DNA from 4 places in the Pantoea nemavictus genome. Region 4 is predicted to be linked to each of the others. Evidence: predicted binding sites of a transcription regulator. Region 4 holds the regulator's gene; each other region holds the start of a gene.

Region 1 (5,729 bases), 370 kb from region 4:
CTGGCAAGCAGAAAAACATGCCAGCAGCCGCCACTGGAGCAGTGCGATTTATCATCGCCCCTTTATTTAACCCGAAAGGTTAAGCTGGAAGTAGCTCAACACTTCACAACCGGTGCCGGCCTGCGGCGTGGCAATCACCTTCATCTGCTGCAGATCAATCAGGCTGAGCGAACCGTCGCCCTCGTTAGCAATCAGCAAGCTGCGATTGTCTTCACTGAAGCAGCCATCCATCGGTTTATTGCCAACACGAATATCGCCTAACGGATTGAGTAAATCGTCAAACAGCGTCACTACCGGCTCCTGATCGCCAATCGCCACCAGTCGTTCGCCATTGGCGCTAAAGCGCACCACCTGACACGGTTGTTGATGCCCAGGTAACGTCAGGCGCTGACGGATGCGATGACTTTGCCGATCGACGACATACAGCAGCGGCGCATCCGCGGCACTCGCCACCAGATAGGGATGTTTCGGTGAGGCAGCAATCCCTGAGATCGGTCCTGGCATCAGAATGTTATCGATAATGCGCCCTTCAGCCTCGCACAGATCCACCACGGTAATGCTGGCATCCTCTTCGTTCTCGGTAAACAGTTTGCGGCCGCTAGGCGATAGCGTCAGCCGGTGCGCATTGTGCGACGGCAGCTGAATGGTTTTTTCCAGTCGATCGCTGACCGGATCAATCACCGCGACCACCGCGCTGTTTTCACAGCAGAGATAGACTTTGCCGTCACGTCCCAGTTGGCCGCTGTGCGGCGCTTTTAACGGCGACAAATCAATAAAGCCACTGATCTGACGCAAACGCAGATCGATGATCGCCACTTTGTGACCCGGATGCGGGTTGTCGCCGTGAATGCCATCGCCGTAGATCGGCACATACGCTTTCTCCAGCTGTGGCAGCATCAGTAACTCATACGGCTGCGGGGGAAAAGCATTTAACTCTTGCTCAACGGCAAAGGTTTCGGGATTGAGAAACAGCACGCGATTGCCCTGCTTATCGACCGCCAGTAGGCCACGGTTGTGTCGCTGCATAGTGTCTCCTTTGGTTAATCACCTCCTTTAAGCGTAGCTAACCCTCACTCACGGTGGGATTCTTACCGCAGACCAGCGGAAAATGCAGTGAGGTTAACCAGTGATCTCACGCCCACTTTTTAATTCAATCCGCAGCCTGCGCCACGCCAACCTTATTTTATTAGGAATAGTCTTAAGCTGAAAAAAGTGAATAAACAACAATCCAGTATGTTATTCAGCGTTAATTTAAAACTTAACGGATCCTTGATTTTCCGCTTTATCTGAAAGAAGTAAAAAGTGGTAGCCGCACAGCACAGAATGTTTTATTAAGCTCTGGAGAGTATTTTTTTACACAGCACAAAGAAAGGGATAATCAAGAGCGCTCAGCGCCAGTAACAGGGAAGCCTTGCCACCATAATCACAATAATCAGGTGCATCATGAATAAAAAACGCCTTCAGCCAGCCTTAAACCTCTGGCATAACTGGAAAAGACTCGCCTTTACCAGCCAGACTTTCCTGCAGAAAAAACAGCATAATGCGCTCTGTGCGCCGGAATACGATCCCAGCGAAGAGGACAATATCGTGTTGCTTTCTGGCGAAAAAGATCTGCCAGAGATTCCAAAAAAAGTGTGGATGTATTGGGATAATGAATATTTACCCAAATCGATGGCGTTAAATATTAAAAAAATTCGTCAGGATAATCCCGATCATGAAATTCATTTATTAAACCGCTTAACGGTAAAAGAAGTTTTACCTGACTTTATCTTTACCTCTTCACAATTAAGCGCACAGCAGCGCAGCGAAGTCATTCGCCTGGAGTTGCTATTACGTTATGGCGGCATTGCTATTGATTGCAGCACGTTATTATTTGAAGATCTCTCCTGGGTGCATCGCGCACATCAGGAACGTGGTATGGATGTGATTGGTTATTATCACGAAAATGCCACCGTTAATTATCTCGCGCCGGTGATTGAGAGCTGGTTCCTGGCGGCGACAGCCAATAATCCGTTTATTCGTGAATGGCAAAAACATTACGCGCCGATTAAACATCTCGGCGAACAAAATTATTTCAATGAATTGACCAAACGCGATGATTATTCGCTGCTGACGCAGAAGATTGCCCAGCCGGAACAGCAACTGGGTTCGCTGGCGCAGCAAATCGCCATGCGTGAATATCGCCGGGTCAATCTCTATCTGCGTAAATGCGAGGCGAACGCCTATTACTATCAGCGCCTGAGCGGCTGGAAAAGCGAGGCGTTTGCCCACGCGGTGCTGTTTCACCAGCGCCCGCATACGCCACCGCCGGTGATTAAGCTCAGCGGCAATGAACAGTTGCATCTCGACTTCAACCTGCGCCTCGGTCACTACAACCGCAGCAGCCTGTTGGGCCAAATGATGCAACCGCATACGCCCATCACGCTGGCGTCACCCATCAACAAAGCGCGCGCGTAACCAGTGGATAAAGGTGGTCACCGCCCGTGGCACCTGTGCAGCATACGGGCGTACCACCCACAAACGATCGGCGAAGGCATCGATCGTCTGCCACTGCGGCAGCACCTGCTGCAGCGTACCGCTGGCGAGTGCCGCGCTGGCGCTGAAATCAGGCAGCATCGCGATACCTACTCCCTGCAATGCTGCGTCACGAATCGACTCGCTATTGTTAGTGGCAAAGTTGCCCTGAATCTTTACCTGCACGGTTTCACTGGCGTCGCTGGCCAAGCGAAAGCGCCACTGCGGCGACTCTAAACCCCGCGGATAATACAGGCAGTTGTGCTGCTGCAGCGCCTGCGGCGTAGCGGGCACCCCATTTTGTGCCAGATAGGCGGGGGAAGCCACCAGCAGCGCGTGGGTTTCACACAGCGGCAGCGCCACGTGCGTTTCCGGCAGGTTATCGCTGTGGCGAATCGCCAGATCAAATCCTTCACTGCCCAGCGAGACCAAACGATCGGTCACATCCAGCTGCAGACGCACCTGCGGATAATCCCGCAAGAAATCACCAATAATCGGCACCAGCTGCTGACGCGCAAAGGCTACCGGAGCCGTTACGCGCACCATGCCACGTACCGGTCCCGCTTCATCGCGCACGCTGAAAAAGCTCTGCGCGATGCGCGCAAAAGGATCGCGCAGCTCATCCACCAGCTTTTCACCGGCGGAAGTGAGACGTACGCTGCGCGTGGTGCGCTGCACCAACGCCACGCCGGCCATCTTTTCCAGTTCTTTAATCTTTTGGCTCATCGCCGCTTTGCTGACGTCTAAGCGCTCCGCTGCACGCGTAAAACTGCCGAGCTCAGCCAGCACGGTTAACCAGTGCAAATGGACCCAAAGGCTATCGGTTTTAATTTCTTTCATCTTCATTGTTCAAAATAATAAATAATCATTTCAACCAGCACGCTTTTTCTTTCCGGCAGCAAGCGGCAGCATAGAGCCACATCCTACTCTTTTCATGTGAGCAAAAACGAGGGTTTATTGATGCCATTACTGACATTTGACGTTATTCAGGGCCGTTCTGAAGCAGAATTACGGACTTTGCTGGATGCCGCACATCGCGCGGTGTTAACGGCGTTCAAAGTGCCCGCACGCGATCGCTATCAGATTGTTCATGAAAACAAAGGCTATCAGATGGTCTTTCAGGACACCGGTTTGGGTTTTGAGCGCAGCGATAATCTGGTGATGGTGCGCGTTTATACCAGCCCGAGAAGTGAAGAACAGAAGTGTCTGTTTATGGCAGAGTTAGCGCGCGAGCTGCAGGAAAATTGTGGCGTACAGGGCACAGATTTGATGATTAGTTTTATCACCAACAGTAAAGGTGACTGGAGCTTTGCCGATGGCGAAGCGCAATACCTCACTGGCAAACTCTAATTTCCCTTCTCTGCCCTCACTGGTAGCAGCCGTTGCGTTGCTACCAGGCCAAACCACAGCCAGCCTAAATCCGCCATAAACGAATCGGAATGCATCGCACAAATCTGGTTGGATGTGTTGCAGCCTTGTGACACCCGATATAGATTGACGCAAAAATCCCCCAAAGAGGGTCGTTGACGCAGGGAATGCGTATTCATTCAAGATGAGGATCTGACGTTGTCCGAAATGGTTTCGGTTGTACTCTTTTTGGCTGCGATTGCGGTCTACTCCTTTAAAGCCGGGCGAAATAAATTCTGGTTTAGTCTGATCTTGCTGCTGCTTACCCTGTTCATCGTGCTTAACATCACGCTGTTCGCCAGCAACTATTTCACGGGCGATGGAATCAATGATGCGGTGCTCTACACCCTAACCAATAGCCTGACGGGCGCGGGCGTGAGCAAATATGTGGTGCCGGCCATCGGGTTAATCATTGGCCTGTTCTCGCTATTTTGCCTGCTTACATGGCTGCTGCGTCGCCGCAAGACTCAGCATCATCTCGGCTGGAGTTTACTGGCTATTGCCTGTGCTGCCGGTTCAGTACAAACCACGCCGGCGTTCCGTCAGGTGAAAGAGCTGATCGCCTCCCACACGCGTCTCGCTGATTCAGATTTCGAAACCTATTACAAAACGCCAAACAAGGTGATAGCCGAGCCGAAGCTCAATCTGGTCTATATCTATGGCGAAAGCCTCGAACGGACCTACTTCGATCAGCAGGCCTTTCCCGGCCTAGCGCCCGAACTCAGCCGTGAAAAAGACCAGAGCATCGATTTCAGCCAAACCGAACAGTTACCCGGCACCGACTACACCATTGCCGGCATGGTGGCTTCGCAGTGCGGCATTCCGCTGTTTGCCCCTTTTGATGGCAACGCCTCGGCTTCGCTCTCCAGCTTTTATCCGCAGAATATTTGTCTCGGCGATATCCTGAAAAACTCCGGCTACGAAAACTGGTTCATACAGGGCGCGGATTTGCGTTTCGCCGGTAAAGATACTTTTCTGCTGTCGCACGGCTTTGATGCCGCCAATATGTACGGCTCTGAGGAGCTCAAAAGCCGCGTCGCCGATCCCGCCTATCGCAATAACTGGGGCTACTACGATGACACGGTGATGGATGAGGTATTTGAGAAATACGAGGAGCTGTCCCGTGAGCAGAAGCGCTTTGCATTGTTCACGCTAACGGTAGATACCCATCATCCGGATGGTTTTATCTCGCGCAGCTGCCAACGTAAAAGCTACAGCTATGACGGTAAACCGAACCAGTCATTTAGCGCCGTGGCCTGTTCACAAGAGCATGTGGCGCGGCTAATTGAGCGCATTAAGGCCTCGCCGTGGTTTAAAAATACCATCATCGTGGTGACGTCCGATCATTTGGCGATGAACAACACGGCGCATCAATATTTGATCAAACAGCCGCGCCATGACCTGTTTATGGTCATTCGTGGCGATCAGCCACAGGCGGAAGTGCTCGATAGCAAACGCAGCACGCTGGATAACGGTGCGACGGTGCTGGATATTCTCGGCGGTGATAACGCCATCGGCCTGGGTCGCAGCGGTCTCTCCTCCGTCTCGCTGTCTACCCAGTTTGAGGATATGGCGAAGCGCGTCACGGCGTGGAAAGCGGATATCATCCAACTGTGGAATTTCCCCAGTAAGATGGAGAGCTTCACGGTCGATCAGCAGAAGAATACTTTCAGCTTCTCGGGCGCGACCTTCAAGCTGCCGATTCTGTTCCGCGTCTCTGATAAACATGTCGAACCGCTGCCGGAAGGTGAATACGCTGAGCCACTGCGCTATCAGCTCTCCAAATTCGCTGCCGCTGACAAATTCGT
Region 2 (5,729 bases), 830 kb from region 4:
CACCATGATGAGTAACGATGTTCTGCGCAGCGTGCGCTATATGCTTGATTTGAGCGATAGCAAAGTGGTGGAGATTTTTGCCTTAGCGGGAAGTGAAGTGCCGCTGGAAGATGTGCAGGCGTGGATGAAGAAGGATGACGATGCCGCGTTTCGCAAGCTGCCGGATGTGTTGATGGGGTACTTCCTCAACGGTCTGATTTTTTATCGTCGCGGTAAGAGTGAAGATGCACCCGCACCGTCGATTGAGCGCCGCATGAATAATAATATTTTCATGAAGAAGCTGCGTATCGCCTTTGCACTGAAGACCACCGATATTCCGGATGTGTTGCTAAAAGCGAACTTTAAGATTTCGCAGGCTGAGGTGGGCGCAATTTTCCGTAACCCGGAACACAAGAACTTCCGCGAATGCGGCGACCAGATTCTGCGTAATTTCCTGAAAGGTTTGACGATGATCCATCGTCCGGGACCGGTTAAGAAGGCTTAATCGCTTCATGGTTCTAGCCGGGTCAGGGATAGCGCGGCAGATCGCAAAGGGAAACCACTTCCCTGTGGATCAGCCTCGCGAGTACTCACCCCATCCATGGGGTTCGGCCGCAAGCGGCCAACGCTTCGCATTGTGCAAAAACGCTCCCGGCGTTTTTGTCCATGGCTCGGATGCTTTGCTCCTCTGCCGCGCTATCCCTTCCCTTTTAACTTAGGCGCCGCTTTTCTTGCCCAACACCCAGCGTTTATGCACATAAAGCGAGGCGAAGATTACGGCAGCACCGGCGATAAAACTCGGCCAATGCGGTGTTTCCTGCCAAATCGCCAGGTTCACCAGTAAACCCGCCGGCACATGCATATTGTTCATAATGCCCAAGGTGCCCGCATCCACCTGCGTTGCGCCGTAGTTCCACATGAAGTAGCCCAAACCTGAAGCCGCAACCCCCAACCACACCAGAATGCCCCACTGCAGCGACGTAGTAGGCAGTTTGTTGGGATTGCCCCACAGGCTCCAGGCAATGACCGCGATGATCACCGCACCGAGATAGAACCATGAAAACGCGGTGTGCTGCGGCATTGGGCGGGTTTCCTGCAGACGTTTGTAGCCCACCATACCAATGGCAAAACAGATATTCGCCGCCTGCACCAACAGTAAGCCAAACCAGAAATGATCGCTGACTTTGTCGTAACGAATAATCGCCGCGCCAATCACTGCCAACATAGCGCTGAAGGCATAGCCGATACGCAGCGGACGTCGGCTGAGCAAATCGTAAATCAGCGTGACATACAGCGGCGTCATGACGGTGAACAGCAGAAACTCCGTGACGCTCAGATACAGGTAAGCCTCAAAGCTCAGCAGATACATGATGCCGAGTTGCAGCATGCCCACCAGCATATACAGCAGGATGGTTGAGGCACGATAGCCACGCCAGCGCAGGAATGGCAGGAAGACGATAGCGGCGAGCGCTAAGCGCATCAGCACGGAGAACCAGGAGTCCACCTGCCCAGCCAAATATTCCCCGATTAAACTGAAGGAAAAAGCCCACAGAATGGTGGTAACGATCAGTAACAGCACGGTAACGATCCCAAAATGAACAGTGGCGCTAGTGTAAACAAACTGTCGCTATTGAGCTGAACTATCTGGTTTACAATAGCGCAAAATTGCGTCAATTAATGCTCATCGCTTCGCTTTTTAACCACACTAAAATGCGCGAAATACAACATTTACTGGTTTTTATCGCTCTTTACCGTCATCAAACTGTAACAAATGTGTCACACATCACAGTAACCGTGCGTGACCATCACTATTCTTTGCGCGAAATGGAAATATCACCTTTCCGTTTATAACGTTGCCGTAATTGCCCCAACCTGCTGGGAACTCATAACTATATCGCGCCCTGGAGGGCCACACTCATGTTGAGTATCTTCAAACCTGCACCGCATCGGCCCCAGGTGGCAGATGATCGTGTCGATCCGCTCTATCGTCGTCTGCGCTGGCAAATTTTCCTGGGAATTTTCTTCGGCTATGCGGCTTACTATTTAGTGCGCAAGAACTTTGCGTTAGCCATGCCGTATCTGGTTGAGCAGGGTTTTTCACGCGGCGATCTCGGTTTTGCGTTGTCGGGTATTTCCATCGCGTATGGCTTTTCGAAATTCATTATGGGTTCAGTGTCGGACCGCTCGAATCCACGCGTGTTTTTGCCCGCCGGATTGATCCTCGCTGCGGCGGTGATGTTGTTTATGGGCTTCGTGCCGTGGGCGACATCGAGCATCATGGTGATGTTCGTGCTGCTGTTCCTGTGCGGCTGGTTCCAGGGCATGGGTTGGCCGCCTTGCGGACGCACCATGGTGCACTGGTGGTCGCAGAAGGAGCGCGGCGGCATTGTCTCGGTGTGGAACTGCGCGCATAACGTCGGCGGCGGCATTCCACCGTTGCTGTTCCTGCTCGGTATGGCGTGGTTCAACGACTGGAAAGCAGCGCTGTATATGCCGGCGTTTGGCGCCATCATCATCGCGATCTTTGCTTTCGCCCTGATGCGTGATACGCCGCAATCCTGCGGATTACCGCCGATTGAAGCCTGGAAGAACGATTATCCGCCGGATTACAACGAGAACCACGAGCAGGAGCTGACGGCGAAGCAGATTTTCATGCAGTACATTCTGCCTAATAAGCTGCTGTGGTACATCGCGCTGGCCAACGTGTTTGTTTACCTGCTGCGCTACGGCATTCTCGACTGGTCGCCCACCTACCTGAAAGAGGTGAAGCACTTCACGCTGGATAAGTCCTCGTGGGCCTACTTCTTCTACGAATATGCCGGCATCCCCGGCACGCTGCTGTGCGGCTGGATGTCCGACAAAGTGTTCCGAGGCAATCGTGGCGCCACTGGCGTGTTCTTTATGACGCTGGTGACCATCGCCACCGTGGTCTATTGGCTCAACCCGCCGGGCAATCCCGGCATCGATATGCTGTGCATGATTGTGATCGGCTTCCTGATTTACGGGCCGGTGATGTTGATTGGCTTGCACGCGCTGGAGCTAGCACCGAAAAAAGCGGCGGGAACCGCGGCGGGCTTTACCGGACTGTTTGGCTATCTTGGCGGATCGGTGGCGGCGAGTGCGATTGTCGGCTACACCGTCGATTACTTCGGCTGGGATGGCGGCTTCATCGTGATGATTGGCGGATCGGTGCTGGCGGTGATTCTGCTGCTGCTCACCATGGTGAGCGAGCATAAGCACAAAAAACAGATGGCATAACGAGTATGGGCCGGTGATCGCCGGCCCATTTTTTTACGCGAGGAACAGCTTGCGCAGCGTATGCGGCACCGCATCTTCCGCATTGCTACCAATCACTTCCAGCGTTGGCAAGGTGTCTTTCAGACGCTGCTGGCCATTACGCATGATGCAGCCTTTGCCTGACATGCTCAGCATCTCCACATCATTCATGCCGTCGCCGAAGGCGATGCACTCTTTCAGCGAGTGACCCAGCTGCTTAGACACAGCTTCCAGCGCATGACCTTTCGAAACGCCGCCCGCCATCACTTCCAGACAGGTCGGCAGTGAGAAGCTGACATTCACACGATCGCCCCAGCGCGCTTCAATCGCCTGTTCCAGCGGAATCAAACGCTGCGGATCTTCACAGGTGAAGAACACTTTACTGATGCCATCGGTCGGCAGCATCCCTGGCTGGTAAACCTGATAGTTGAAGTCAGATTCGCGGAAATAGTCCTGTTCATCCGGACGATGACGGCTCATGAACCATTCGTCGTCGCGATAGACGTGCGTCAGGATGTGTTCATCATGATATTGCAGGCCATACAGATCGCTGGCGATATCGGCATCAAGGTTATGGCTGAACACCAGTTCGCCAGCAGCGTTGTGTACGCGCGCGCCGTTGGACGTGATCATGTAAGCCGGAATGGCGAGCTTATCGCGCATCTGCCCGACGTCGATATAGTGACGGCCGGTGGCAAAAACAAAGTGAATGTCACGCGCCACCAGCTCCTGCAGCGTAGTACGCGCGAACGGGGTTAAACGGTGTTCCGGAGAGAGCAGCGTGCCATCCAGGTCGGATGCGACGATGTGATACATGTAAACCTCGGGTGTTGATATCGGAAAATAAAATTGATTAAGCGTGATGCTCGAAGAAATCCACCACTGCGTTCAGCGCTTCGGCGCGCATCGCGTCTTTTTCGAACAAGATCTCATGACGCGCTCCTGTTATCACATACGGCGCGTTGCCCGCGCAGGGATGCCCCGCTTCGGCCATCGCCGTACAAAAGAGATCCTGTGAGCGGTTATCTACCACATCATCTTCGCTGGCCTGCAGCAGCAAGGTTGGTGTAGTGATGTTCGCTATCTGACTAAAAATGTTGCGCCCGGCCTGTACGCCTTCACGCACCCAATGATAGGTCGGTCCACCCACGCGAATGGCCGGGTCATCGGCGTAGAAACGCAGGTTGCGGCGATAGCGTTCGCGACTATGCGTCAGGCGGTTAATGCCAAAAGGATTCGCGCGCCAGCGGCCGGTGCCCAGCGCGTAACCTTCACGCAGCGCAGGCAGTTTTTCTGTCCAGTCGAGAATGCGGTGCGCCATCCAGTCTGGCAGCGGCAGCACAATACCAAACATCGGTGCGGAAAATACCGCGGCGTGAAACGCCTGCGGCTGACGCGCCAGAAACAGTGCCAAAATCGCCCCACCCATTGAGTGGGCCAGCACGTAGCGCTGCTGATAATGTGAGCTGATGATCTCTTTCAGATACAGTGTTTCCAGATCGTCAACATAGTCGCTAAATTCCACCACATGACCGCGATGCGAATCTTCGAGCAGACGTTCGGATCGTCCCTGACCACGATGATCGAGAATCACCACATCGTAGCCGCAATGGAAAAGGTCATAAGCCAGTTCGGGATACTTGATATAGCTTTCAATGCGGCCAGGCACGACCAGAATGACACGGCGATGTTGCGGTGAGGTGAAACGGACGTAGCGGATCTTCAGGTTGCCGACGCCGGTGAATTCACACTCTTCACGGCGACGCCAGAAGTCGAGCAGCGGACCGGTGGCAAAGGCCGAAAAGCCTCGCTCACGCCCGAGCCAACTCTGTTTATGATGCTGCATCCGTCCCCCTGAAAAAAACGTGATTGGCACACAAGTGCTGCGTAGCGTGCCGCGATTTTCTGTCGTATTGTGTCACACTTCGCTAACTTCAGGGAATGTCACACATGACCATTGAATGGTGGTTAACCTACTTGCTGACCACAACCATCCTTAGCCTTTCGCCCGGTTCCGGCGCGATTAACACCATGAGCACCGGCATTAGTCACGGCTATCGCGGCGCGGTGGCATCGATTACCGGTTTGCAGCTGGGCCTGGCCATTCATATCGTGCTGGTCGGCGCCGGTTTGGGCGCGCTGTTTTCCCAATCGCTGCTGGCCTTTGAAGTGCTGAAGTGGGCCGGTGCAGCCTATCTGGTGTGGCTAGGGATTCAGCAATGGCGTTCCGCGGGCGGTATCGATCTTGATGCCGTAGCCAAAGCGATGCCGCGTCGTCGCCTGTTTAAGCGTGCGGTGCTGGTGAATCTCACCAACCCGAAAAGCATCGTGTTTCTCGCCGCGCTGTTCCCGCAGTTTATTCAGCCGCACCAGCCGCAGCTCATGCAGTATTTGGTACTTGGCGTCACCACCATCGTGGTCGATATCATCGTGATGATTGGTTACGCCACGCTGGCTACACGCATCGCCGGTTG
Region 3 (5,729 bases), 1.3 Mb from region 4:
AAATAACGGCAATAAAAAAGGGCGACATCGCTGTCGCCCTCATACCCGTCATACTTCGACTTGCAGCTGCGTTAGCTGCGTGTGTTCTCCCCAGTCACTTACTTCAGTAAGCTCCTGGGGACTCACCCACTTGCTGCCTTCCTGCAATTCGAATTATTTAGGGTATCTATTAAATTAATTTCAACGCGATCCAGTAAAGCGAACCCGACAGCAAAATACACACCGGCAGGGTGAATACCCACGCCATGGCGATATTTTTGATGGTGCGGCTCTGCAATCCACCGCCATCCACCAGCATAGTACCGGCTACCGACGATGACAGAATGTGCGTCGTGGAAACCGGCATACCGGTATAACTGGCGACGCCAATCGATACCGCAGCCGTCACCTGCGCCGACATACCCTGCGCATAGGTCATGCCTTTCTTACCGATTTTCTCACCGATAGTGGTGGCAACGCGACGCCAGCCAATCATGGTACCGATGCCCAGCGCCAGCGCCACAGCAACAATAATCCAGATCGGTGCGTACTCAACGGTGCCCAGCAAATCGCTTTTCAGCTTGTTGAGGAAGCGCTTATCTTCCGCACTGGTTTCCGGCAGCTTAGCCACTTTATCCACGGTATCGGAGACACACAGCAGCAGACGACGCATCTGTCCGCGTTGATCAACCGACAGCTGGTCATAGCTCTGCAGGTTGTTCAGCAGCAGCTGCGCACGATCGATGGCTTGCAGCGCACGGCTGCTATCGCAATGGAACTCCTGCGGGCCGCCGACTGACTCTTCCGGCGTAGGTACCACCGGCGGTGCAAGCTGCACCATATGCGCCAGCGACTCGTTATGCTGCTGATAATACTGTTCCAGATGGTTAACAGCATCGCGTGTGCGGGTGATGTCATAACCCGACGCATTCAGGTTAACCACAAACCCGGCTGGCGCGACGCCGATCAGCACCAGCATAATCAGGCCAATGCCTTTCTGACCATCGTTTGCGCCGTGTGAATAGCTCACGCCAATCGCCGAAACGATCAGGGCGATGCGCGTCCAGAACGGCGGCTTTTTCTTGCCATCAATCTTTTCACGATCGGCAGGCGTCATGTGGATGCGTGAACGCTTAGTGGTTCCGCTCCAGTAGCGACGCAGGATAAAGATCAGCCCGCCTGCTATCACCAGACCAACAATCGGCGAAAGAATCAGGGACATGAAGATATTGATGACTTTCGGCAAGTTGAGCGCGTCAACCACCGAGGTGCCGGTCATCAGGGCGTTGGTGAGACCAATACCGATGATGGCGCCAATCAAAGTATGAGAACTGGACGCCGGCAAACCTAAATACCAGGTGCCAAGGTTCCAGATAATCGCGGCCAGCAGCATGGAGAAGACCATTGCGAGGCCGTGGGCCGAACCGACATTCAACAGTAAATCGGTCGGAAGCATGTGAACGATGGCATACGCCACGCTCAATCCACCAAGCAAAACACCCAGAAAGTTGAAAACACCCGCCATGACAACTGCCAGTTGCGCCCGCATCGCACGGGTATAAATGACAGTCGCGACCGCGTTAGCAGTGTCGTGAAAACCGTTGATTGCTTCATAAAACAATACAAACAGCAGAGCAAGAATCAGTAACAGGCTGGTACTGAGGTCGAGACCAGCAAACAGATGTAGCATAAACGTTACGCCATTTTGGGAGGACATGAACGCGGCGCATTATCTGCGACAACGTGCGCGATATGAAAGAAAAATATAGCTCTTTCTTGTCTTAAAATTGTAATGCAGCGTATAGATTTAGCTGAAAACAGCTAAAAATTAGTGAGTTACATTATGACATATTTACGGCAATTTTTTGACGCTAGCGCTAAAAGCCGCAAATCCCTACAATCAGCGCCTTTCGGGCAAGGCGGATAAAGCAGTGGAAAAGTTTGACGTTATCATTATTGGTGCAGGCGCAGCCGGCATGTTCTGTGCGGCGCAGGCAGGGCAATTGGGTCGTCGCGTGCTGCTGCTGGATAACGGCAAAAAAGCCGGACGCAAAATTTTGATGTCGGGTGGCGGCCGCTGCAACTTCACCAACATGTTCACCGAGCCTGCTGCGTATCTGTCGCACAACCCACATTTCTGTAAATCGGCGCTGGCGCGTTACAACCAGTGGGATTTCATCGACCTGGTGAATCGCCATGGCATTGCGTATCACGAGAAAACGCTGGGACAGTTATTCTGCGATGACTCGGCGCAGCAGATTGTCGATCTGTTATTAAAAGAGTGTGAGGCTGGCCAGGTTACCGTGCGTTTGCGCAGCGAAGTGATGAGCGTGGATCGTGACGACAGCGGTTACACCTTGCAGCTTAACGGCACAGCGGTGCAGGCGGAAAAATTGGTCATCGCCAGCGGTGGACTCTCGATGCCGGGCCTGGGTGCGACGCCGTTCGGCTACAAAGTGGCCGAGCAGTTCGGCCTGAAAGTGTTCCCCACGCGCGCGGCATTGGTGCCTTTCACGCTGCATAAACCGCTACTTGAACAGCTCAATACGCTGTCGGGCGTGGCGTTGCCTACCACCATCACCGCGCAGGACGGCACCTTATTTAAAGAAGCGATGCTGTTCACCCATCGCGGCCTGTCTGGCCCGGCCGTGTTGCAAATCTCCAGCTATTGGCAGCCTGGTGAATTCGTCACCATTGATTTGTCGCCTGCCACCTCGCTGGATGATTTCATTAATGTGCAGCGCGAGGCTCATCCTAATCTCAGCCTGAAAAACAGCCTGGCGAAGATCCTGCCGAAACGGCTGGTGGAAGTGCTGCAGGAGCTGAAACAGATTCCCGACGTCACGCTGAAGCAGCTGAATAGCAAGCAGCAGAGCGAGCTGGTTAACACATTGCATCATTGGCGTGTGCAGCCGAACGGCACCGAAGGTTATCGTACCGCTGAGGTGACGCTGGGCGGCGTGGAGACCACGCAGCTGTCGTCGAAAACCATGGAAGCACGCGATGTGCCGGGGCTGTTCTTTATTGGTGAAGTGGTGGATGTCACCGGCTGGCTGGGTGGCTATAACTTCCAGTGGGCGTGGAGCTCAGCCTGGGCCTGCGCGCAGGCGCTGTAGTGCGTGCTGAATAGGCCGCACACGCGCAATCTGCTACTATCGCGCGCTTTACTCTTCAGCGGGTGACGCCCTTCATGTTAAAAATCAAATTTCTTCTGCCGTTGCTGATTGTGCTGAGCGCCGTTGTCTGGTGGCTGATGCCGCACTACAGCGACGAGGATAAAGCCTACTACATCGCCACGTTCTGTACCCTCACTCATGATGGGCGCGGCAATACATCACAGGATATGCAGCACATCATTGAAGGCAGCAATTCCGATTACGCGCTGCAGAAGATTCATTTCAAGCCAGGGCTTGCAGATCATCTGCAAAGCATTTGGCAGGATTTGTCACCGGAGCAACAGCAACAAGCGCGGCAGGAGAGTCTCTCCTGCCGCCGTTTGATGTCTGACAAACTGTTACCCGGCCAGCCGGTTCAGTAATTATTTAACGGGCATCGCCAGCACAGCATCGGTGGTTTTAATTTCAGCGAACACATCTGCGACGCCGGTCAGCGCCGCTTGCTGCAAGACTTTATGATCCACCACCTTGTTGTCCCAGGTTGCCAGATCACGTGTTGCTGTCGCATCTTCCGGAATAATGACGGAGTAGCCGAGCGGCACCGCATCACGCGCGGTGGATGACACACACATGTGCGTCATCAGACCGGTAATGATCAGCTGTTTAATGCCCAGTGAGTCCAGCTGCTTCTGCAGGTCGGTGCCGACAAATGAGCTTGGCGTGGCTTTGCTGATTACGCGATCACCCTTGGCTGGCTGCAAATCCTTATGGAACTCAGCAAAACGGCTGCCTTTGGCAAACAGCGGACCATCGGCATCACCTAAATGCTGGACGAAGAAGACCGGCATCTTGTTTTTGTGAGCGAACTCGACGATGCGTTTGCTATTTTTCAGCGCTTGCATGCCATCCGGGATCGGCATTTTACCGCCAGGGAAATATTCGTTTTGAATATCAATGACGATCACAGCAGTTTGCTTCGCATTGAGTGAAGTAGTAGCAGTAGCACCGCTCATGGTACGAATAGTCGGCGCTTTCTCAGGCTTAGTCTCAGCGGCGAAAGCATTGCCTGAAATTGCCATGGCCAGTGCCAGAGTTCCTGAAGCAAAAATATTTTTCATACGTAATAATCCTTTGATGGTTTAGCGTAGAGAGGAGGCCAGCACGGCTTCCGATGGGGTGCAGTATGGCGATTTCGCCGTGAGTGAAGGAGTACAACGGATGACAAATAACGTTCAGTTTGCGCCAAAAACGCCAGGTAAGGCTTCGCCCATCAAAGTCGGTGTCGTGGTGTTCGACGACATCATCCCGTTCCACCTTTCAGTGCCCTGCGCGGTATTTGAAAAGGCGGCTCAGGACGACGGCACCCTGTGCTATCAGTTAATGATTTGCGCTACGCATCCCGGCCCATTAAAAACCAACAGCGGTTTTTCGATCATTGCTGAGCATGGATTAGCACAGCTGGCCGATGCCGATATGGTGGTGGTGCCAAGCTGGAGCGATCCCTCGGTGCCGCCACCCGCTGAGCTGCTGCAGGCGCTTCAGCAGGCGGCGCAGCGCGGAGCGAAAGTCGTGGGTTTGTGTCTCGGTGCGTTTGTACTCGGCGCCGCCGGCTTACTGAACCAGCGCCGTGCAACCACACATTGGCGTTGGATGGCGGATTTTGAACGCCTGTATCAGGATGTGGCGATTGATCGCGACGTGCTGTACATCGACGAAGGGCAGATTGTCACGTCGGCAGGTACCGCCGCGAGTATTGATTGCTGTCTGCATCTGGTGCGCGAGCAGTGTGGTGTTGATGTGGCCAATAGCGTCGCGCGTATGCTGGTGGTGCCGCCGCATCGACAGGGCGGACAGGCGCAGTACATTGAGCAGCCGGTTTATCATTCGGCAGGCAACGATCGCTTTATGTCGGCGCTGAGCTGGGCGACAGAAAACCTGCAGCAGGCGCTCACGCTGGAGCAGCTGGCTGAGAAAGCGCTGATGAGCCGCCGCAGCTTCACCCGCCGCTTTAACCAAACCACCGGCAGCTGTTTTAGCGATTGGTTAGTGAATCAACGCCTGGCACTGGCGCAGCGTTTTCTGGAGAAAACCGATCAACCGGTGGAGTTGATTGCTGAAAAAGCCGGATTCTCATCGCCGCTGATGCTGCGCCGTCATTTTAAGAAGCAGCTGAACACCTCCCCACTGCAATATCGTAAAACCTTTCGCGGCAGATCCTAACGCACATTTTGCGAGCGCTCTCGCATCCAATTGCACGTTACTTGTTGTACTAATTGATATTTTTCGCCGTGTAGCGCAAAATGCAAACAGTCACATGGTGCAATAATTGCTCGCTGGGCATGATGTTTGACAGACGCGTCACATCAACTCAGGAGCTTCACGGATGACACTCGCGATGATGAATACTCACAAAGCTTTTAAAGCGTTGCAGCTGGCTGGTGTCAGCGATCAACAAGCCGAAGCGATGGTAGAAATCTTTACTGAAATGCAGCAGGACAATGCGCTGTCACGTGCGGATTTGATGAAGGCTGGAGAGGAAACGACGAGGAGCATTAAAGAGCTGGATCTTCGGGTGAGTGGAGCAATTAAAGAACTGGACGTTCGGCTGAGTGCAGCAATTAAAGAGCTAGATGA
Region 4 (5,729 bases):
GGGATAAATCGACAACGGCGCAAATTAGAACGTTTATAGCGAAGAAAGGCAATACGGGATCGGAAAACCAGAAGGATATAACAGGATAGCGGGATAAAGCAGTGAATCACGGCGGAATAGCGGGCAAACACCTCAGATGATTTGCTAAAAGTTTCCTCAGCACGAGAGATCTCTTTGCATGATCTGGCCTGAAGATGCACAAAAGGCGCGATTTACGCGCCTGTTTGTTCAGGTTTACAGCATTACCAGACTGTTCTTGCTATCTCGACCACCAGACGAATCTTCTGCCACTGCTGCTCTTCGCTCAGGCTGTTGCCCTCTTCGGTGGAGGCAAAGCCACACTGCGGGCTCAGGCAAATTTGATCGAGACTCACGTACTGCGCAGCTTCCTGCAGACGTGCTTTAACCTGCTCCGCATCTTCCAGCTCACCGGTTTTAGTGGTGATCAGACCCAGCACCACCTGCTGATGACCCGGCTTGAGGAAGCGCAGCGGCTCGAAGCCACCTGAGCGCTCGTTGTCGTACTCAAGGTAGAAGGCGTCGATATTCACGCCGCCAAACAGCACTTCCGCAACCGGCTCATAGCCACCTTCGGAAATCCAGGTAGAACGGAAGTTACCGCGACACACATGCAGACCCACGGTCAGATCGGCAGGTTTCCCCTCCAGCGCCGTATTCAGCACCTCAGCATAGATGCGCGCCAGTTCCTGCGGATCTTCGCCACGCTCGCGGATCTGCTGCTGCTGATCGCTTGAGCACAGGTAGGCCCACACCGTGTCATCCAGTTGCAGATAGCGGCAGCCCGCATCATAAAACGCCTTAATGGCGTCTTTATAGGTTTGCGCCAGATCGGCAAAATACGCTTTCAGATCGGGATAAACCGTCGCATCAATCACCTTACGGCCACCGCGGAAGTGCAGCACGCTTGGGCTTGGAATCGTCATCTTCGCCACCGCATCACCGGCAATGCTTTGCAGGAAGCGGAAGTGATCGAGCATCGGGTGATTCGGGTTGAAGGCCACTTTACCCGTGACTTTCACGCCGTGCGCTTTGGTCTGTACGCCGTTGAACTGAATGCCCTGATCGGCTTCGAACAGCTCTACGCCATGCAGATCGCCGAAGAAATCGAAGTGCCACCAGGCACGACGGAACTCACCATCGGTAACGATCTGCAGACCGTTGGCGCGCTGCTGCTCGACAACGTGACGGATTTCGCGATCTTCAACCTGACGCAGCTGGTCAGCATTGATATCGCCTTTCGCGAACTGCTCGCGCGCCTGTTTAATGGCGGCGGGACGCAGGAAACTGCCAACGGTATCGGCACGGAATGGGGAATGACGTGACATCTTCTCTCCTGGCTGAGCGCATAGTTGCGTCAGGGTATAATTTCGGCTGGTTATTTTTAGCCATCTGGATGGCTATATGTCCGAGAAGAATGCCACGCTGTTACCCCTTCGGCAATAGAAGAAAATTCAGCTCACATGAAGGAATTTCATGATCAGATGCACGTTCTTCAATTTCCCTCAATGGCGGCACGCGCTTGTGCCATCTGGTTATCCGATAACGGAAGATAACCGGCTTCGCTCACCCGTCGCTGTCCCTGAGGCGACAGCACCTGATGCAGGAAAGCACTGACCAGCGGCGGCAACGGTTTGCCGGGCGCTTTATTGACGTAGATATAGAGCGGACGCGACCAGGGATAGCGGCCACTGCGGATCGATTCGGCATCCGGCATCACGCTGTCGCCGTCTGCTGTCACCACCGGCAGCATCTTCACCCCGCTGAGATGAAAGCCAAAACTGGCGTAACCGATGCTGTTAGGCGTGGCGGCAACCGCTTGTACCACCGCAGCAGAACCCGGGAATTCGGCGACGTCGGCACGGAAATCGCCTTTACACAGCGCCTGCTGCTTAAAGAAGCCCCATGTTCCCGAAGCCGAGTTGCGGCCATAGCGCTGAATGCTGCGCGTCGCCCACTGGCTAGCCTTCAGGCCAAGATCGCCCCAATGCTGCGGCACCTGCTGTGCGCCACACAGCCGGGTAATGGAAAACAGAGCATCGAGTTGTTGCGGCGCGATGCGCGGCAACGGATTGTCCTGATTGACCACCACCACCAGCGCATCCATCGCCACCGGCACCGCAAGCGGCGGATAGCCGTAGCGGGCGATAAAGAGTTGACGTTCGTCGATCTGCATCGGGCGGCTCATCGCGCCCAGTTGCGCGGCCCCGGCCGCCAGTGCGGTGGGTGCGGTTGAGGATCCCGCCGCCTGTACCTGAACATTAACGCCCGGTGACTGGCGGCTGAAATCCTCGCCCCACAAGGTCATCAAATAACCCAGCGTATCCGAGCCGACGCTGCTCAAATTGCCGGTCAGCATAGTTTGTTGGCCGTGCGCTAAAGCAGCGCAAAGCAGCAAGCAGGAGAGCAACAGCGATTTCATCAGCGATTCCGCAATTCATTAAGACGTCTATTCTGTCGCGGCACGATTTATCGCGCAATAAATTGCGCCGCTACGTCGTGCAAACCTTAGTTAACTCGCTCTTGAATCACGTTAGCCACAATCAACCGTGGCGGCAGAAGAAAACTGAAACAGGTTTCCTGATGCGGCACGCTGGTGATCTCCAATCGCGCGTTGTGATGGCCAAGCGCATGCTTCACAATCGCCAGCCCCAATCCGCTGCCGCCAGTGGCGCGTGAGCGCGCTTTATCTACCCGATAGAAGCGTTCGGTCAGGCGCGGCAAGTGCTGCTCGCTGATGCCGGGTCCGTCATCACACACTTTAAACTGCGCGCCTTGTTGGGTGCGCAACCAGCTGATGTCGATGCGCGTGCCCTCCGGCGTGTGATTCACCGCGTTGTAAACCAGGTTGGAAATGGCGCTGCGCAGCTGTTCATCATTGCCGAACACTTTGAGATGCGGATCGGTATGGAAATGGATGGTGTGGCGTCCCTGGCTCAGGGTTTCCGCTTCACGCTGCAGCAGCAGCAGCATGCCCGGTACATCCACCGTCTCTTTCAGGTCGATGGCCGGTGCCGCTTCGATACGCGACAAAGTCAGCAGTTGCTTCACCAGGCTGTCCATGCGCCGCGTCTGCTCCTGCATGGTGTGCAACGCTTTACTGCGCGTGCGCTCGTTCATCACCGAATCATCCATCATTTCCAGATAACCCTGCAGCACGGTGAGCGGCGTGCGCAGTTCATGACTGACGTTGGCGAAGAAATTACGTCGCGCGCCCTCAAGCTGGTGCATCTGGGTGACATCACGCGCCACCATCAGCCACTGCCCTTCGCTGTAAGGCATGACGCGGAATTCCATATGATGCTGATTATTGAGGATCTGCGTTAGCGGCGTATCAAATTTACGCTGGCGGATATAGCGGGAGAATTCAGGATAACGCAGTAAGTTCAGGATGTTCTGGCCGTTATCCTCCGGCCAGCGCAAGCCGAGATGCTGCTGCGCCAAACCATTACACCAGAAAATGGTGCCCTCTTCGGTGGTCAGCACCACCGCATCCGGCAGCGATTCAGCGCCGCTGCGGAAACGTTTGATCAGATTGCCCAGCTCCCGGCGACGGCGCCGATTGCGCAGCTGCATCTGATACAAACCGTAAAACAGCGGTTCCCAGCTGCCGCGTCCGGTTGGCGGCGTCATCGAACGATCGACCCACAGCCAGTGCGACAGACGCATCAGGTTTTTGAAGTGCCAAAACATCACACCGGTCACCGCAATCAGCAGCAACCACGGCAGATAGCCGAACAACAGACCGAGCACCAGCGCAGGTAAACAGACCAGCGCCAGCTCGGTCAACAGTCTCTTCCAGGAGAGTCGTTCCAGCACGGTAAAAACTCCGTTTACGATTAGTAGCGGGCAGAGAAACGATACCCTGTTCCGCGAACGGTTTGAACCATGCGATCGTGGCCGGTCAGCTCCAGCGCTTTGCGTAAACGGCGAATATGCACGTCAACGGTGCGATCTTCGACATACACATTGGTGCCCCAGACGTGGTTCAGCAGCTGTTCGCGGCTGTAAACGCGTTCCGGATGCGTCATAAAGAAGTGCAGTAATTTATATTCGGTCGGCCCCATCTCCAGCGGTGTGGTTTCGGACATCACGCGATGCGACGAAGGATCGAGGCTCAAACCCTGCATCTCAATCACCTCTTCCACCGCCATCGGTGAAATACGGCGCATCACCGCTTTAATGCGTGCCATCAGCTCTTTCGGTGAAAACGGCTTGGTAATGTAATCATCCGCGCCCACTTCCAGACCACGTACGCGATCCTCTTCTTCACCGCGCGCGGTCAGCATCATCACCGGGATGTCGCGCGTCATGGCTTCGCGCTTCAAATGCTTGATAAACTGAATCCCGCTGCCACCGGGCAACATCCAGTCCAGCAGAATTAAATCAGGCCAGGGTTCGATCAGCTTACCAATCGCGCTGTCATAATCTTCCGCCTCAATAGGCTGGTAATCATTCTGTTCCAGCACGAAACATAACATTTCACGGATGGGAGCTTCGTCTTCCACAACCAAAATGCGCTTAGCCATTATAACTCCTGCTAGTGTGACACCGTGTCACTGGGATTTGCGGCGCCATTATGCGTCAGTTTTATGACACTTTTATGAAAACACCGCCTTAAGATAGATAGATAAAAAACGGAAATGTCACAATAAAAATCTGCTTTTTTTCTTTGTGATCTTAAGTGGTTATAATTCGCCTTCGCTAAACTCAGCACGGAGCAAACATGCGCATCATTCACACCGCTGACTGGCATCTCGGCCAGTTCTTTTACAGCAAAAGTCGGGCCAGAGAACATCAGGCGTTTCTCGACTGGCTGCTGGATCAGATTGTGCAGCATCAGGTGGATGCGCTGATCATCGCCGGCGATCTGTTTGATACCGGATCGCCGCCGAGCTACGCGCGCGAAATGTTTAACCGTTTTGTGGTGGCGCTGCAGCCCAGCGGCTGTCAACTGGTGGTGCTGGCCGGTAATCACGATTCGGTCGCCACGCTGAATGAATCGCGCGAGCTGCTGGCCTGCCTGAATACCCAGGTGATTACCAGCGCGACGCCCCACGGCGAGCAGCAGGTATTAACCCTGAAGCAGCGCGATGGCGCGCCGGGGGCGCTGCTGTGCGCCATTCCTTATCTGCGTCCGCGCGATATTTTGCGCAGCCAGGCCGGCCAATCCGGGCGCGAGAAGCAGATTTCCCTGCTGGAAGCCATCGCGCAGCACTATCAGCAGTGCTTCGCCGCCGCGCAGGCGCAGCGCGATGCGTTGGAAAGCACGCTACCGATTATTGCCACCGGCCATCTCACCACCGTTGGCGTTACGAAAAGCGATTCCGTACGCGACATCTATATCGGCACGCTGGATGCCTTCCCGGCGCAGGCGTTCCCGCCCGCCGATTACATCGCGCTGGGCCATATTCATCGTCCTCAGCGCATCGCCGATAGCGACCATATTCGCTACAGCGGCTCGCCGATTCCACTCAGCTTTGATGAACTCGGCCGCGAGAAAAGCGTGTTCCTGCTGGAGTTCAGCGCGACGCTCGATGCCGTCACGCCGTTGCCCATTCCCCACTTCCAGCCGATGCAGATGCTCAAAGGCTCCATGGCGGAGATCGAACATCAGCTGGCTCAGTTCAGCGCAAGTGCAGGCGAGCAGCCAACCTGGCTGGACATCGAAATCACCACCCAGGAGTATCTCAGCGACTTGCAGCGCCGCA

What was found. Region 4 encodes PhoB, which activates phosphate uptake and scavenging genes when phosphate is short. Its sites were predicted from a motif close to CTGTCATAAAACTGNCNNAT; they were not measured.
Region 1: opgB (phosphatidylglycerol--membrane-oligosaccharide glycerophosphotransferase) is a predicted target of PhoB. The motif match lies at 3,979-3,998, and genes of this name have one in related genera.
Region 2: glpT (glycerol-3-phosphate transporter) is a predicted target of PhoB. The motif match lies at 1,731-1,750, and genes of this name have one in related genera.
Region 3: pitA (inorganic phosphate transporter PitA) is a predicted target of PhoB. The motif match lies at 1,832-1,851, and genes of this name have one in related genera.

The regions. Positions count from the first base shown of each region.
Region 1 is NZ_JBBGZW010000001.1:2,771,802-2,777,530, reverse strand. Features, by position in the region: gene WH298_RS12675 (histidine phosphatase family protein) at 1-70, shown strand, start outside; gene WH298_RS12670 (YncE family protein) at 67-1,026, opposite strand; gene WH298_RS12665 (glycosyltransferase family 32 protein) at 1,444-2,457, shown strand; gene WH298_RS12660 (LysR family transcriptional regulator) at 2,431-3,354, opposite strand; gene WH298_RS12655 (tautomerase family protein) at 3,475-3,864, shown strand; gene opgB (phosphatidylglycerol--membrane-oligosaccharide glycerophosphotransferase) at 4,081-5,729, shown strand, end outside.
Region 2 is NZ_JBBGZW010000001.1:2,306,561-2,312,289, reverse strand. Features, by position in the region: gene WH298_RS10570 (YehS family protein) at 5-484, shown strand; gene WH298_RS10565 (carboxylate/amino acid/amine transporter) at 695-1,558, opposite strand; gene glpT (glycerol-3-phosphate transporter) at 1,897-3,237, shown strand; gene yigL (sugar/pyridoxal phosphate phosphatase YigL) at 3,271-4,071, opposite strand; gene pldB (lysophospholipase L2) at 4,109-5,101, opposite strand; gene rhtB (homoserine/homoserine lactone efflux protein) at 5,206-5,729, shown strand, end outside.
Region 3 is NZ_JBBGZW010000001.1:1,828,119-1,833,847, reverse strand. Features, by position in the region: gene uspB (universal stress protein UspB) at 1-2, shown strand, start outside; gene pitA (inorganic phosphate transporter PitA) at 170-1,669, opposite strand; gene WH298_RS08390 (aminoacetone oxidase family FAD-binding enzyme) at 1,911-3,095, shown strand; gene WH298_RS08385 (hypothetical protein) at 3,170-3,517, shown strand; gene WH298_RS08380 (cysteine hydrolase family protein) at 3,518-4,213, opposite strand; gene WH298_RS08375 (GlxA family transcriptional regulator) at 4,314-5,315, shown strand; gene WH298_RS08370 (DUF1640 domain-containing protein) at 5,479-5,729, shown strand, end outside.
Region 4 is NZ_JBBGZW010000001.1:3,141,352-3,147,080, reverse strand. Features, by position in the region: gene WH298_RS14345 (cobalamin-independent methionine synthase II family protein) at 243-1,346, opposite strand; gene WH298_RS14340 (PstS family phosphate ABC transporter substrate-binding protein) at 1,514-2,440, opposite strand; gene phoR (phosphate regulon sensor histidine kinase PhoR) at 2,527-3,837, opposite strand; gene phoB (phosphate response regulator transcription factor PhoB) at 3,858-4,547, opposite strand; gene sbcD (exonuclease subunit SbcD) at 4,745-5,729, shown strand, end outside.